DNA from 2 places in the Stenotrophomonas sp. Nf1 genome. Region 1 is predicted to be linked to the other one. Evidence: riboswitches for the same ligand, from Rfam matches in the RefSeq annotation. Region 1 holds a riboswitch; the other holds the start of a gene.
What was found. Region 1 has a riboswitch for glycine ahead of C9412_RS12230 (trimeric intracellular cation channel family protein). Riboswitches for the same ligand answer to the same signal wherever they lie in the genome.
Positions count from the first base shown of each region.

Region 1 (8,037 bases):
AACTACGATGCGGCCAGCGTGGGCGAGGCCTGCCAGGCGCTGGCCAAGGCCAAGCTGCCGACGCGCCTGATGATCGACGCCAGCCATGCCAACAGCCTGAAGAACCCCGAGAACCAGCCGAAGGTGATCGAAGACATCGCCGTTCAGTTGGAAGACGGCGAACAGCGCATCGTCGGTGTGATGATCGAGAGCCATCTGGTCGGTGGCCGCCAGGAACTGGTGGAAGGCCAGCCGCTGGTCTACGGGCAGAGCATCACCGATGGCTGCATCGACTGGGACACCACCGTGACGGTACTGGAGCGACTGGCTGCGGCCGTGCGCGCCCGTCGCGGAGTGAAGGTGTCCGAAGCCGCCTGATGGAAGCCGCCTGAGTGCGGCATGTGTGTGGATGGCGGCCAGTGCCTGCGGGGGTGCGGCCGCGATCAGGGCCGGTCGGAGTTGGAGACCGGCCCGTCCGCACCGGCGATGCGCCTGGCGCTGCGTATGTGCGACAGCGCCAGGTACATCGCCGGGGTGGTGTGAACCCCGACCATTGACGATGCGGTTGACGCGGTAGATCCACGCCATGCGTGGATAGGGGCAGGCCACGGCGCGATTTCGGAAGAGTTGCATGGAATCTGCCTGCAGCTTCGGCCGAAGATCGGGGCCTCACCTGGCTGGACCCCGCCGATGCACGTTTTCCCCGACGACAGCCCGTTGCAGCCAGAATGCCGATCAGTTTCCGGAGCGGCCGCCATGGCCCTCGTACGCTTGAAAGGCGGCCCGATTGCTGATGACGCGATCTCCGTCATCGAGGACTGGTTCGAATCCTCGTCTCCCGCGACCACGGCAAGCCTGCTGGCGGAACTTGATGAGAGAATCGAGCTTTACCGCAACGAAGGAGACCAGGCGCTTCTGCGTACGACGTTGAAGGCCAGGGCGATGATCGCGGCCTCTGCCGACCAACCGCGCGATGATCGTGAGTCCACCTCTTCGTTCAAGGTGGTGCCTGCAGCATCCCTCGTTGGCGACTGGAGCTCGGACTGCGAAACGGATTGCGTGATCGTCGACGGGGATCTGAGCGTAGAAGGCACGCTGGCGCTCAATAATCTGGGCGAGACGCTGTGTGTGATCGTCCTGGGCAGTCTCAGCGCCCGCAATCTTGACTGTGGTGGTTGGGTCTTCGTGCGTGACGATCTTGCGTGTGAGCATCTCCATGCATGCTCGCTCAACGATGGGATTCTGGCCGTAGGGGGAAGCATCACCGTGCAGACCTATCTCGAGACCGGCACATACACACAGGTCGGTCGTGAGCTGTACGCCAGCTTCCTTTCCACCGTCCAGAACGAGATTGTCGTTGAGGGCGGGGTTCACTGCCCGGGCTTCAGTAGACGGTCTGACCCCGACTACCTGTCCGGATGGATGGATCCCGAGCTGCTCGAGCAGGTCGACGCCGGCAGCGATGACTGTGACAGCCCATGGAGTGTCTATCCCTCAGAGGCCTACCGGCTGCGCATCCTTGCAGGCGGGAGCCCGATGAACTCCCGCCTGCGCAAGTGATCCGGAAGCAGGCGCACCCGCCAGGCCGCGGTCAATGCACTTCGTCGTGATACACAAACTTCGGCATTTCCCAGCGGTAGTGGATCGCCAGCAGGCGCATCGCGAAGCCGCCGCCCAGGCAGCACAGAATGGCAGTGGCGTCGGCCACGCCCCAGTGCAGCAGCAGTAGATACGCCGCGCCGGTCAGCAGCGCGATGATCGCGTACAGCTCCTTCTGGAAGATCAGCGGCACCTCGTTGCAGAGGATGTCGCGCAGCACGCCGCCGAACGCGCCGGTCAGCATGCCGGCAATCAACACGATGGGGGTGGCGTGGCCCGCCTCACGTGCGATCGAGCAGCCGATCAGGGTGAAGGCGATCAGGCCCAGGCCATCGAGTACCAGGAAGGTGCGGCGGAAGTGGTGCATCCAGCGCGCCACCCAGGTGGCAATCAGCGCCGCGCACACGGTGAAGCCCAGGTACTCGGGATGCTTCACCCAGCCCAGCGGGTAGTGGCCGAGCAGGATGTCGCGCAGCGAACCGCCGCCGAGGGCGGTGACGCAGGCGATCATGACCACGCCGAACAGGTCCATGCGGCGGCGGCCGGCGGACAGCGCGCCGGTCATGGCTTCGGCGGAAATGGCGATCAGATAGATGATGGACAGCAGCATGGGGCAGGCTCCGGGCGCGGTGGGGCCGGCCATGCGCGTATACCGCCACTGCCTGCGCAATGACGGGATGACGATGACCGGTGCCGCTCCCGCTGTCCTTTTGCCTGAGAGTTCAGCGGCGTAGGCCGCGTGCCCCTTCGGCGGATCGTCCCGGGCATGCCCGGTGACCTCTCTCCAGCTCGGCGAGTCGAATGCATGGTTGGTGGGATTCCAGCCCACCGGCCTGAGCGATCATGGGAGCCTGCGCCTTCGGCGGGCGCCAGCGCGGCGCCTCTCTCCTGCATTCGGGCGCCAGTATATCCGCTGCAGTGCAGCACGGCATAATCCGGCCATGGCCCCGTCCCTCCGCCCCTGGTTCCTGTACCTGCTCGAATGCCGCGATGGCAGTTTCTACGCCGGCATCAGCACCGACGTGGACGCGCGTTTCGCCGCCCACCAGGCCGGCAAGGGCGCCCGCTACACCCGCGCCCGGCCGCCGCTGCGCATCCTGGCCGTGCGCGAATACCCGGACCGCGCCGCCGCCTCGCGCGCCGAATGGCAGCTCAAGCAGCAGCCGCGCGAACGCAAGCTGGCTTGGCTGCAGGCGCCGGATCCCGCGCTTTTGTAGAGCCGAGCCCGTGCTCGGCTGCTGGATGGGCGACGAGGCTCAGCCGAGCATGGGCTCGGCTCTACAGTAGATCCACGCCATGCGTGGATGGGCGCGTGCGGCCATGCCATGATCGCCCAGCCCTCAGCGCTGGAGACCCGGATGTCCGCCGTTGCCCTGTTGTTCGCTCTCTCCGCATCAGCCAGCCCCGCCGCCGACCCGGCCACCCTCGCGGCCATCGAAGCCACCTGCCACGACTACGTCGACGGTCAGCTGGAAGCTGATCCGCAGCGCGTCGCCCGTTCCCTGCATCCGGATCTGGCCAAGCGCGCGGTGCTCGGCGATACGCCCGACGAGCGACTCGGCCTGCGCCGGATGTCGAAGGAGGAGCTGGTCGCGCTGACGAAGCAGGGCGCGTTGAAGACCCCGAAGGATCAATGGGACCGTCGCTGTACGGTGCTGGACGTGACCGGCAACGCCGCCTCGGTGCGGCTGGAAACCCCGTGGTTCGTCGACTACTTCCACATGGGGCGCTTCGAGCAGCGCTGGGTCATCGTCAACGCGCTGTGGTACCCGAAGCCGAAGGCGGAATAACCCATGCGCGCTGCTGGCCGCGCATGGCTCTGCATCGTCGTGCTGGTCGCCGGCATCGCGCTGCTGCCTGGCCTGTTGTACCTGCTCGGGATGGCACTGGTGGATGGTCGACCGAAGCCGGCGGGCCGCGCCGCCAGTGATGTGGCAGCGTGCGGCACTGAACCACGGGTGGAATACCAACCGATGAATCCCTGGCGATTCGCCGCGCAGTTCTTCGACAAGGACGTGATGAAGAAGAAGGCGCCCGACGTGGAGCGGGAGGCCCTCTGGATTGCCCGAAGCCATCTGTCGCAGCAGCCCCAGCGCGGCATGCTGCGATGGCATCTGAGCAGCGCAGCACTGACGATCTGGATTACCCGGCACTGGGGCGCGGCGCAGATTGCCGACACGGCGAGGAAGCAAGGCTTCTGCCAGCAATGGTCGCGCCCACGGATGAAGTAGCGCCACACCATGCGTGGATGGCGTCAACGGGGTCAGAGCCCTTTCCTGCGGAAAGGGATCCGACCCCTGGGCTGCCGGCCCTACCGCTTCGGCCGCCGGTCGTCGCGGTCATCACATGGTCGAAACGGGGGTCCCCGGTGGCCCGACGGGGAAGTAGAGCCACGCCGTGCGTGGCTGAGCTCCATGCAGCCTGCACAGACATTCATCCACGCATGGCGTGGATCTACTGCACCGGCCGAGGAGGCGCGAGTGCGGCCCTACCGCTTCGGCCGCCGGTCGTCCTGGTCATCGCCGAAGATGATGCGTGCGCTGCGCTGGTAGCTCCAGTACGCCACTGCCCAGTTCAGCAGCACCACGATGCGGTTGCGGAAGCCGATCAGGAAGAACACGTGCGCGGCCAGCCAGAACCACCACGCCAGCACACCGGACAGCTGCAGGCGGCCTAGATGCACGATGGCCGCCATGCGGCCGATGGTGGCCAGGTTGCCGTAGTCGGCGTACGTGAACGGACCGGGTTCGGGCTTGCCGTGCAGGCGCGCGCGAATCACCTCGGCCACGTACTTGCCCATCTGCTTGGCGGCCGGTGCCACGCCGGGTACCGGCTTGCCGTCGGCCTGGCTCAGTGCGGCCAGGTCACCGGCCACGAACAGCTCCGGGTGACCGGGCAGGGTCAGGTCCGGCTGCACCTGCACGCGCCCGGCGCGGTCCAGCGGCACCTCCAGCGTACGCGCCAGCGGTGAGGCGGCCACGCCGGCGGCCCACACCACGGTGCGTGCCGGCACGAACTGATCGCCGAGCTTGAAACCCTGGCTGTCGATGTCGCTCACCGGGGTGCCGGTCAGCACTTCCACGCCCAGCTTTTCCAGCTGCCGGCGCGCCTTCAGCGAAAGCACTTCCGGGAACGAGGACAGCACGCGTGGCCCGGCTTCGACCAACCGCACCTTGGCGCTGGCCGGGTCGATGTGGCGGAATTCGTTGCGCAGCGTGTGCCGTGCAATCTCGGCCAGGGTGCCGGCCAGTTCAACGCCGGTGGGGCCACCACCGACGATGGCGAAGCTCAGCCATGCCGCCTTCTTCGCCGGGTCCGGCTCGGCCTCGGCGCGTTCGAACGCCAGCAGCAGCTTGCGGCGCAGCGCGATGGCGTCGTCCAGGGTCTTCAGGCCGGGCGCATCATCGGCCCATTGGTCGTTGCCGAAGTAGGCGTGGGTAGCGCCGGTGGCCAGCAGCAGGCTGTCGTAGTCCAGCGCGCTGCCGTCGGCCATGCGGATCTGCCGGGCCTGCTTGTCGATGGCCACCACTTCGCCCAGCCGCACTTCCACATTGCGCTGGTGGCCGAGGATGTGGCGCAGCGGTGCGGCGATATCCGGCGCGGACAGGCCGGCGGTGGCCACCTGGTACAGCAGTGGCTGGAACAGGTGATGGTTGCGGCGGTCGACCAGAGTGATGCGTATGCGCTCGCGGGCCAGCGCACGGGTGGCCCAGAGACCGGCAAAACCGCCGCCGACAACGACCAGGTGGGGAACGCGCTCACGACTCATCGACTCACTCCAGTGGGGGCATTGGGGGAAGCGCCTGGCATCTTCGCACGCCGGCCGCCTGTCACGTCAGCGCTCGCACGGATCGGCGATACTTGGGTTCAGGCACACGCCCCTGAGGAGCCCATGAGCGAACCGGAAAAGCGCATCGCCCTGTTGATCGACGCCGACAATGCGCCGGCCTCGAAGATCGACGAAGTCCTGGCCGAAGTGGCGCGCTATGGCGTGGCCAACGTGCGTCGCGCCTATGGCAACTGGAAGAGCCCGCGATTGAAGGGCTGGGAAGCGGTGCTGCACGAGTATGCGATCCGCCCGATCCAGCAGTTCGCTTACAGCAAGGGCAAGAATGCCTCGGACATGGCGATGGTGATCGATGCCATGGACCTGCTGTACGCGCGCAACCTGGATGGATTTGCCATCGTTTCCAGCGATGCCGATTTCACTCCGATGGTGATGCGCCTGCTCACCGATGGCGTGAAGGTGTATGGCTTCGGCGAGAAGAAAACGCCGGAACCGTTCGTCAATGCGTGTTCGAAGTTCACCTATCTGGAAGCGTTGGGCCAGACCCATGCCAGTGTGCCGGATGTCGAGCAGGCGCCGAGTGAGCAGACATCGAACGAGCCGCCGCCCAGCGACGATGCCCGCCCGCGCAAGAGCGGCGCGGAAATGCGCAGCGACACCCGGCTGGTGAAGATGCTGCGGCGCGCGGTGTCGGCGGCCGAAGGCGAGGACGGCTGGTCGCACCTGGGGCCGGTCGGCAGCCAGATCGGCAACCAGGCCTCGTTCGATTCGCGCAACTACGGCTACGGCAAACTCAGTGACCTGCTGGCGGCCATTGGCCTGTTCGAGCTGAAGAAGGACGGCAAATCCTCCTACGTGCGCGCGCTGCCGAAAAAGAACCGGTAGTGCCAGCCGCCGGCCAGCGATGCCCGGCCGCCAGATCCAGCATCCAGCACGCACACACCCACACGGATCAGGCGTATCGTTGCCGCTCGCATTGCCAGCAAGGAAACCTGCATGTTGAAGATCTGGGGACGTCACAATTCCAGCAACGTCCGCAAGGTGTTGTGGTGTGCCGAGGAGATCGGCCTGCCCTACCAGTCCATCGAGGTGGGCGGCAGCCATGGCGGCACGCAGTCAGCCGAGTACGTGGCGATGAACCCGAACGGGCTGGTGCCGGTGATCGAGGATCACGGCCTTCCGCTGTGGGAATCGAACACCATCGTGCGCTACCTGAGCGCACGCTATGCGCTGGGCACGCTGTATGCCGAAGACCCGATGGAGCGTGCGCAGGCCGAGAAGTGGATGGACTGGAGCACTTCGCGGATGGCACCGCTGTACTCCGAACTGATCTGGGGGATCATGCGCACCGCCCCGGCCGACCGTGACGAGGCGCGCATCAATGCCGCCATCGTGCGCGCCGGAGACTATCTCGCCATGGCCAATGCCACGCTGGCCACGCAGCCGTGGCTGTCGGGCGCGAAGTTCGCGATGGGCGACATTCCGCTCGGCGCGCTGGTCTATGCCTGGTTCGAGCTGCCAATCCAGCGCCCGGAACTGCCGCATCTGGCCGAGTGGTACGCCCGCCTGCGTGAGCGACCGGCGTACCAGCGTGGCGTGATGTCACCGATGACGTAAGCGTCGGAGTTCGGGGTCGGAGCCCTCTCTGCGAGAGGGATCCGACCCCAATGCCGCAGGGTCGGATCCCACCCGGCGGGTGGGCTCTGACCCCTGCCGCGGCACCGGTAGAGTCGAGCTTGCTCGACTGCCGTGTGTCATCAGTAGTCGAGCAAGCTCGACTCTACCGGCGATACCGGTGCTACCGGCCGCCAGCCTTCAATAAAGATCCGTCGGATCCACATCCAGCGACCAGCGCACCTTGCGTGCTTCCGGCAGCGCATACAGCTGCGGCACCAGCTGTGCCAGCACGCCATGCAGCGGGGGGCGCTGCAACGCCGACAGCAACAACTGCGTACGCTGGTAGCCGGCACGGCGCGGCATCGGTGCCGGCATGGGGCCGTACGCTTCCACCACCGCCTGTTCGCCCAGCAGCTGCCGTGCCGCCAACAGGAAGGCATTGGCATGTTCGACCTGCTGCGCTTCGGCGCGCATCAGCGCCAGATGCGCGAACGGTGGGAAACCTGCGGCCTGGCGCTGGTTCAACTCGGCCTGCGCGAACGGGTGGTAGCCACCGCTGACCAGTGTTTCCAGCAGCGGGTGCCCCGGGTGATGGGTCTGCAGCCAGACCTCGCCCGGGTCGCGTGCACGCCCGGCACGGCCGGCGACCTGGATCAGCTGCTGCGCCAGTTTCTCGCTGGCGCGGAAGTCAGCCGAGAACAGGCCCTCGTCGATGCCGACCACCACCACCAGGGTCAGCTTGGGCAGGTCGTGGCCCTTGGCCAGGATCTGCGTGCCGACCAGGATGCCGGGCTGGTCGCCCAGTTTCGCCAGCTGCTGCTCCAGCGCATCACGGCGTGAGGTGGTGCCGCGATCGATGCGGACCACCGGGAAATCGGCGAATGCGGCGGTGAGGTGTTCTTCCAGGCGTTCGGTGCCGATGCCCTGCGGTTGCAGGGCCAGGCTGCCGCAGGCCGGGCACGCCAGCGGTGCCGGCTGTCGCGCGCCACAGTGATGGCACTGCAGGCGACGGCCACCGCCGTGCACGGTCATCGGCGCATCGCAGCGCTGGCACG
Region 1 covers NZ_PYTV01000006.1:40,706-48,742, forward strand. The annotation lists gene C9412_RS12220 (3-deoxy-7-phosphoheptulonate synthase) at 1-357, shown strand, start outside; gene C9412_RS12225 (hypothetical protein) at 736-1,539, shown strand; gene C9412_RS12230 (trimeric intracellular cation channel family protein) at 1,571-2,188, opposite strand; glycine riboswitch at 2,273-2,376, opposite strand; glycine riboswitch at 2,390-2,479, opposite strand; gene C9412_RS12235 (GIY-YIG nuclease family protein) at 2,520-2,795, shown strand; gene C9412_RS12240 (nuclear transport factor 2 family protein) at 2,937-3,368, shown strand; gene C9412_RS12245 (hypothetical protein) at 3,372-3,809, shown strand; gene C9412_RS12250 (NAD(P)/FAD-dependent oxidoreductase) at 4,067-5,347, opposite strand; gene C9412_RS12255 (NYN domain-containing protein) at 5,471-6,250, shown strand; gene C9412_RS12260 (glutathione S-transferase family protein) at 6,362-6,982, shown strand; gene C9412_RS12265 (primosomal protein N') at 7,181-8,037, opposite strand, start outside.

Region 2 (8,037 bases), on a different contig from region 1:
GATCAGCGCCAGTACCTGCGCAGCGCTCTCGCTGTGGCCGGCAATGCGGCCATCCATGCCCAGCACCCATTCGCCGTCGCGGCGCACGACCCCGGCCAGCAGGGTGCGCTGTGCATCGCGCAGTTCGGCATGCGGCTCCACCGGCGAGGCCTGCGCGGCGGCCTTGTTAGCGGCCTGCTTTTCCTGGCGACGGCGCTGGTCGCGGCGGGTCTTGGAGCTGGTGGACATGGTGCGGTACCGCTGCGAAGGGGGGCGCAAGGATAGCGCACCCCGCCCGCCTGACCGTTTCACACCCGCTCAGTCCAGCACTTTGCCGTGCCGCCAGTAGCCCATGAAGGTGATCGCACGACGGTCCAGGCCGCAGTCGCGGACCAGATGGCGACGGATCGCCATCACCGCCCCCGCCTCGCCCGCCACCCACGCATACAGCGGCCCCGCCACGCTGGCGTCGGCCTGTTCCCACAGGATCTGCGCATCCACATCGATGTCCTCCAGATCGTCACCGGCGGACACCGCCGAGGCCGCCGCCAGCCGGGCCTGGACCGCGTGCAGCAGCGGCTGGCCGTGGGCCGCCTGACCACGCGGCAACCAGACCAGCTCGGCCGTGGCCGGCGCCTTCAGCGGTACCGCATCGCCGGCCTGGGCGACCTCCAGCAGCGCCAGCGTGCGCGGCGGATCGGCCAGCGCGGCCAGTTCCTCGAGGATGCCGGCCACCGCCGGCAGCGCGGTTTCATCGGCCACCAGCAGCACCTGGCCGACACCCGCCGGTGGCTTCCATTCCCAGCCCTCGCTGCTGTCGGCACAGTCGGCATCGGGGGCCAGCAGCACCACGCGGTCGCCCGGGCGGGCGTGGATGGCCCAGCGCGAAGCCGGCCCGGTCTCGCCATGCAGGACGAAATCCACGTCTACCTCGCCCTGTTCCGCGCGCAGCTGGCGGATGGTGTAGGTCCGCATCGGCGGGCGCTGATCGTCCGGCAACGCCCGGTAGCGCGGATACCAGTCCTCGCCGCTGGGCACCTGCGGTAGGTCCTGGCCGGGCAAGGGGAAGAACACCTTGATGCGCTGGTCCGGGCCTTCGGTCTTCATCCGCGCCACGTCGGCACCGGTGAACACCATGCGGTCCAGGGAAGGGGAAAGAACGCGGCGCTCCTTCAGCGCCACCTCGAACAGGCGGTAGGTCTGCTGCGCAGCCATGGGGGAACCTCATGCGACGACATCGGATCGGCTGGCGGTCGTGCATCCACGCACTGGCTGGCTGGAGTCCCCAGCCTAGTCCGGTCACCGGTCGTCGCAAGCGTTGCGGGCATCACGGCCCGCCCTACCCCTGCGCGCTGCTCAATGGCCCGTGCAGGCTGCCTGTGCCGCGCGTTCACGCTGGTGTTCCCAGTACCAGAACACGAAGCCGGCGGCGAAGAACGCGGCCTGACCCAATGCCAAGTGCAGCGGGCTGGCACTGAGCAGCGGCGACACCACGCCGGCCACCACGGTGCTGATCATCAGCTGCACGAAGGCCTGCAGCGACGAGGCCAGGCCACGCTGGTGCGGGTACATGTCCAGCACCGCCAGCGCCAGGATCGGGAAGATCAACGCCATGCCCATGCCACCCAGGAAGATCGGCAGCACCGCCCACGGCAGCACGAACTGCGGCGCCAGTGCCACATAGCCGACGTTGAGCAGCACCGACAGCGCGCACAGGCCAAAACCGATGGCGACCTGGCGCGTCGGCGTGGTGTGGCCGGCCATGCGCCCGGACAGGAACGAGCCGGTGGTCATGCCACCAATGGTGGGAATGAACAGCCAGGCGAAGCCGCCCTCGCCCAGATGCAGGTGCTGCATCACGAACACCGGCGCCGAGGAGATGTACAGGAAGATGCCGCCGAAACCGATGCTGCCGGCCAGCGCCAAGCGCAGGAAGCGCGGATTGAAGCCGATGCGCACGTAATCGCGCAGCAGCACGCGCGGCGACAACGGTACGCGTGCCTCGACCGGATGGGTTTCCGGCAGGTAGCGCGCGGTGGCCGCCAGCAGCACCAGCCCGAACACCACCAGGAACCAGAAGATCAGCGGCCAGCCGGCGCCGCTGAGCAGGATCCAGCCACCGATGATCGGCGCGATCGCTGGCGCGATGCCGAACAGCATCGACACCTGACTCATCAGCCGCTGCGCGTCATGACCGTGGTACAGGTCGCGGATCACCGCGCGGCCGACGATCATGCCCACGCCCGCCGACAGGCCCTGCAGCGCGCGGAAGGCCAGCAGCGTGCTCAGGTCGGTGGAGAGCGCGCAACCGACCGAGGCGCCGACGAACACCACCAGGCCACCGAGGATCACCCGCTTGCGCCCCCAGGCGTCGGACAGCGGGCCGTGCGCCAGGCTCATCAGGCCGTAGAACAGCAGGTACACGCTGATGGTCTGCTGCACCGCCACCTCGTCCACCGCCAGGCGCTGGGCCAGCTGCGGGAAGGCCGGGAAAATGGTGTCGATCGAGAACGGACCGAACATGGCCAGGCCGGCGAGCAGCAGGGCCATGCGGCGGGTGGAAGGAGCAACAGCGGCGGTCATGGAAAAAGTGTCCGGCAGGGCCATGCGCGGCACGCACGGCCGGCGCCGGTCCCCTTGCGGCAGGGACGGCGCCAGATGAATACGAGAATACGGCCATCATAGGTGGGGATTGCACGCGATGCCATGCAGCGCTGCACAAAACGCACGACCGGGCCATCGGCCATTCAGGCCCGGCCGCACCGACCGGCGGCCGCCGGCGGGCCCGCAACGGGCTATAATCGGCGGGCAACACGGTGGGAGAAGCGGAACACCGCTGCCGAAGGCGCAACGCCCGTAATCGCTCAGGCCCGATACCACCCGTAACACAACTCTGGAGAGACCGGTTCGATCCGGCGCCGAAGGGGCACGAAGCTGCGGCCAGCCGCGCTTTTAAACTCTCAGGCAAAAGGACAGAGGGGCGCCCCGCAGACCGCCGACCGGCGGCTTGTGCCCGTGCGTGTGCCCTTTCCTGACGGATCCTTCGCCATGTCCCAGAACACCCCTTCCCTGCGTGAGCTCGAGCATCATTCCGCGTTCGTCGAGCGCCACATCGGCCCCAACGATGCCGAGATCGCGCAGATGCTCGACGTCGTCGGCCACGCGTCGCTGGATGCGATGACCGATGCCATCGTGCCGGCCAAGATCAAGTCGCCGGCGCCACTGGCACTGCCGCAGTCGATGACCGAAGTGCAGGCACTGGCGAAGATCCGTGCGATCGCCGACAAGAACACCGTGCTGCGCAGCTTCATCGGCCAGGGCTACTACGGTACCCACACGCCGAACGTGATCCTGCGCAACATCCTGGAAAACCCGGCCTGGTACACCGCCTACACCCCGTACCAGGCGGAAATCTCGCAGGGCCGCATGGAAGCGCTGATCAACTTCCAGACCCTGTGCGCCGACCTGACCGGCATGGAGATCGCCAACGCCTCGCTGCTGGACGAAGCCACCGCCGCCGCCGAAGCGATGACCCTGGCCAAGCGTTCGGCCAAGTCGAAGTCGGACACCTTCTTCGTGCACGACGCCGTGCACCCGCAGACCCTGGAACTGCTGCGCACGCGCGCCGAGCCGATGGGCATCGTGCTGCGCGTCGGCACTCCGGCCGAAGCGCTGGAAGCGGAAGCGTTCGGCCTGCTGCTGCAGTACCCGGACACCTTCGGCCAGGTCGGCGACTACAAGGCGCTGGTTGATGCCGTGCACGCACGCGGCGGCCTGGTGGCCGTGGCCACCGACCTGCTGGCGCTGACCCTGCTGGCCGCCCCGGGCGAATGGGGTGCGGACATCGTAGTCGGCAACAGCCAGCGTTTCGGCGTGCCGTTCGGCTTCGGTGGCCCGCACGCCGCCTTCATGGCCTGCCGTGACGCCTACAAGCGCTCGATGCCGGGCCGCCTGATCGGCGTGTCGATCGACGCGCAGGGCAACCCGGCCTACCGCCTGACCCTGCAGACCCGCGAGCAGCACATCCGCCGCGAGAAGGCCACCTCCAACATCTGCACCGCGCAGGTGCTGCTGGCGGTGATGGCCTCGATGTATGCCGTCTACCACGGCCCGGACGGCCTGACCCGCATCGCCCGCCGCACCCACCGCCTGGCCTCGATCCTGGCCACGGCGCTGCGCAATGCCGGCGTGCAGGTCGGTGGCGACTTCTTCGACACCCTGCACATCACCGGCGTGCATGCCGATGAGATCCATGCCAAGGCGCGCGCCGCCGGCTACAACCTGCGCGCGATCGACAGCGACTCGGTCGGCATCAGCCTGGACGAAACCACCACCCGCGCCGACGTGGTTGCGCTGGCTGCGGTGTTCGGTGCCCAGGCTGACGTCGACGCGCTCGATGCCAGCACCGCCGATGCACTGCCGGCCGGCCTGCTGCGCCAGTCCGCGTTCCTGACCCACCCGGTGTTCAACACCCACCACAGCGAGCACGAACTGCTGCGCTATCTGCGTTCGCTGGCCGACAAGGACCTGGCGATGGACCGCACGATGATCCCGCTGGGTTCGTGCACCATGAAGCTCAACGCCACCGCCGAGATGATCCCGGTGACCTGGCCGGAGTTCTCGCAGATCCATCCGCTGGTGCCGGCCGACCAGGCGCTGGGCTACAAGGAACTGATCGATACGCTGGAAGCGATGCTGGTCGAATGCACCGGCTACGACGCGGTGAGCCTGCAGCCGAACTCCGGCGCGCAGGGCGAGTACGCCGGCCTGCTGGCGATCCGCGCCTACCACCGCTCGCGCGGCGAAGGCCACCGCGATATCTGCCTGATTCCGGATTCGGCGCACGGCACCAACCCGGCTTCGGCACAGATGTGCGGCATGAAGGTGGTGGTCACCAAGACCGATGCCAACGGCAACGTCGATGTCGAAGACATCCGCGTCAACGCCGAGAAGTACAGCGACCGTCTGGCCGCGATCATGATCACCTACCCGTCCACGCACGGCGTGTTCGAGGAAGAAGTGGTCGAGATCTGCGAGATCATCCACCAGCACGGCGGCCAGGTGTACACCGACGGCGCCAACATGAACGCCCTGGTCGGCGTGGCCAAGCCGGGCAAGTGGGGTTCGGACGTTTCGCACCTGAACCTGCACAAGACCTTCTGCATTCCGCATGGCGGCGGCGGCCCGGGCGTCGGCCCGTGCGCGGTCAAGGAGCACCTGGCACCGTTCCTGCCGGGCAAGCTGGGTGACAACGGCCCGGTCGGCATGGTCAGCGCGGCCAGCTTCGGCAGCGCCTCGATCCTGCCGATCAGCTGGATGTACATCGCCATGATGGGCAGCGAAGGCCTGCGCAAGGCCACCCAGGTCGCGCAGCTCAATGCCAACTACATCGCCAAGCGCCTGGCCCCGCACTTCAAGACCCTGTACACCGGCCGCAACGGTCTGGTCGCGCATGAGTGCATCCTGGACGTGCGCCCGCTGGAGAAGACCAGCGGCATCGGCGCCGAAGACGTGGCCAAGCGCCTGATCGACTTCGGCTTCCACGCCCCGACCCTGAGCTTCCCGGTGGCCGGCACGCTGATGGTCGAGCCGACCGAGAGCGAATCGCTGCACGAGCTGGACCGCTTCATCGACGCGATGATCCAGATCCGCGAGGAAATCAGCGCGATCGAAGACGGCCGCCTGGACCGCGAGGACAACCCGCTGAAGAACGCGCCGCACACTGCCACCGCAGTGACCGCCAGCGAGTGGACCCACGCCTACCCGCGCGAACTGGCCGCCTTCCCGCTGGCCAGCCTGAAGCAGAGCAAGTACTGGCCGCCGGTGGCACGTGTGGACAACGTCTACGGCGACAAGAACGTGATGTGCGCCTGCATCCCGGTCGATGCCTACAAGGATGATGAAGTCGAGGCGTAATCCTTCGACCCGTCGGAAATGAAAACGGCCCGCGCGAGCGGGCCGTTTTCATAAGGGCGTGTGGACCAAGGTCCACACCCACAAAAAATCGATCACGGGTCCGGCATCTGTCCCAGGCTCAGCTGCCACGACACGCCGTAGCGGTCCTGCACCCAGCCATAGCGGTTGCTGAAATCGTAGTCGCCCACCGGCATCAGCCAGTGCCCGCCCTCGCCCAGCACGCGCGCGGCGCGTTCGAACTGTTCGGCGCCGGAGCACTCGACGAACAATGAGATCGACGGGCTGAAAGTGAAGTCGTGCACATCCAGGCTGTCGAAGCACAGGTAGTGGGTGCCACCGAGCAGGAAGATCGCCTGGCGCACCTGCCCGGGCACGCCGGCACCGGGCCCCTCCGGGTGGCGTTGCAGGGCCAGCAGGCGGAAATCGGCAAAGGCCTCGGCGTACAGGGCCAGAGCGGCCTCGGCCTGGCCGGTGAACATCAGGAACGGACGGCTGCGCAGCATGCGGTACTCCCGGTCGACGGGCCGATGACGGCCTACGCGATCAGCATCGCACGGCCGATGTGCAGCCCCCGTGGTAGTGCCGGCCGCTGGCCGGCAGCCTCGTCACGCCTCGCGCATGCGCCGGGCGATGGCGCTGCCCGCAGCGATCGTGGCGGTCAGCGCCACCATCGACAGGAACTGCAGGCGGGTGTGGGCCTCGCTCAGCAGCAGGCCGAAGATCAGCGCCAGGATGCCCAGCGCGCACACCGTCAGCCACGGGAAGCCGGCCATGCGGAACGGCAGGCGGGTGCCCAGGCGGTCGGCACGGCGGCGCAGCACCAGCTGCGAGACCAGCGACAGCGTCCACACCAGCAGGCAGGTGGAACCGACGATGTTGAGCAGGACCGGCAGCACCCGGTCCGGGAACAGCAGTTCCATCACGGTGGCGGCGAAACCGAACAGCACGCTGGCCAGCACGGCAATCACCGGCACCTGGCGCGGATCGGTCCAGCCCAGCACCGCCGGTGCTTCGCGGCGCTGCGCCAGCGAATACATCATGCGCGAAGCGCCGTAGAGGTTGGCGTTGAGCGCCGACAGCAGCGCGATCACCGCAATCAGTGTGATGGCGGTACCGGCGCCCGGGATGCGGGCGATATCCAGCACGGCGGCGAACGGCGACTTCAGCGCCTCGCTGGTCCACGGCACCACCGCGATGATCACGCTCAGCGAGCCGATGTAGAACACCAGGATGCGCCAGGCCACAGTGCGGATGGCACGGGCGATGCTGCGTTCGGGGTCTTCGGTTTCGGCCGCCGCCACCGCCACGATCTCGGTGCCGCCGAAGGCGAACACCACCACCAGCAGCGCCGCGCCGATACCGGCCAGGCCCTTCGGCGCGAAACCGCCGTGTTCGGTGAAGTTGCTCAGGCCCGGTGAGGTGACCTGCGGCAGCCAGCCCATCAGCAGCGCCACGCCGATGGCAATGAAGGCCAGGATCGCCACCACCTTGAGGATGGCGAACCAGAATTCGAACTCGCCGAAGTTCTTCACCCCGAGCAGGTTGATGGCGGTGAAGAACAGCATGAAGGCCAGCGCCGCCATCGGCACCGGTATGGCCGGCCAGACGGTGGCCAGCAGCCCGGCCGCCCCCACCGCCTCGGCGGCGATCACGATCACCAGCTGCACCCACCACAACCAGCCGACGGTGGCGCCCGCAGTGGCGCCCATGGCATCGGCGGCATACACCGAGAACGCGCCGCTGGTGGGTTTGGCCGCCGCCATCTCGCCCAGGGCGTTCATCACGATGATCACCAGCGCGCCGGCGACCAGGTAGGAGACCAATACCGCCGGACCGGCCGCCTGCACCCCCACGCCCGAGCCGAGGAACAGGCCGGCGCCGATGGCGCTGCCCAGCCCCATCATGATCAGCTGGCGCGGCTTGAGCGAATGCCCGAGGCGGGACGGTGAAGCGGTCGGAGTCGAATTGGGCATCGGCGGGGCTGGCGGCGGCTACAGGGGCGACACCTTACCCTGTCCCGCGCCTGCACGGATAGGCGCAGCGCAGCAGGTGGCTCAGGCCAGCGCAGGCTCGCCGACGTTGCCACCGATACGGGCCCGGTAGGCGCGCGGCGAGAAACCGGTTTCAGCCTTGAACTTGCGG
Region 2 covers NZ_PYTV01000003.1:399,753-407,789, forward strand. The annotation lists gene C9412_RS08400 (hypothetical protein) at 1-228, opposite strand, end outside; gene C9412_RS08405 (siderophore-interacting protein) at 298-1,194, opposite strand; gene C9412_RS08410 (multidrug effflux MFS transporter) at 1,336-2,562, opposite strand; glycine riboswitch at 2,863-2,965, shown strand; gene gcvP (aminomethyl-transferring glycine dehydrogenase) at 3,028-5,895, shown strand; gene C9412_RS08420 (VOC family protein) at 5,988-6,398, opposite strand; gene C9412_RS08425 (amino acid permease) at 6,501-7,868, opposite strand; gene C9412_RS08430 (AraC family transcriptional regulator) at 7,950-8,037, opposite strand, start outside.
Region 2: it holds a riboswitch for glycine, as region 1 does, so the genes downstream of both, gcvP (aminomethyl-transferring glycine dehydrogenase) here and C9412_RS12230 (trimeric intracellular cation channel family protein) in region 1, are expected to answer to the same signal.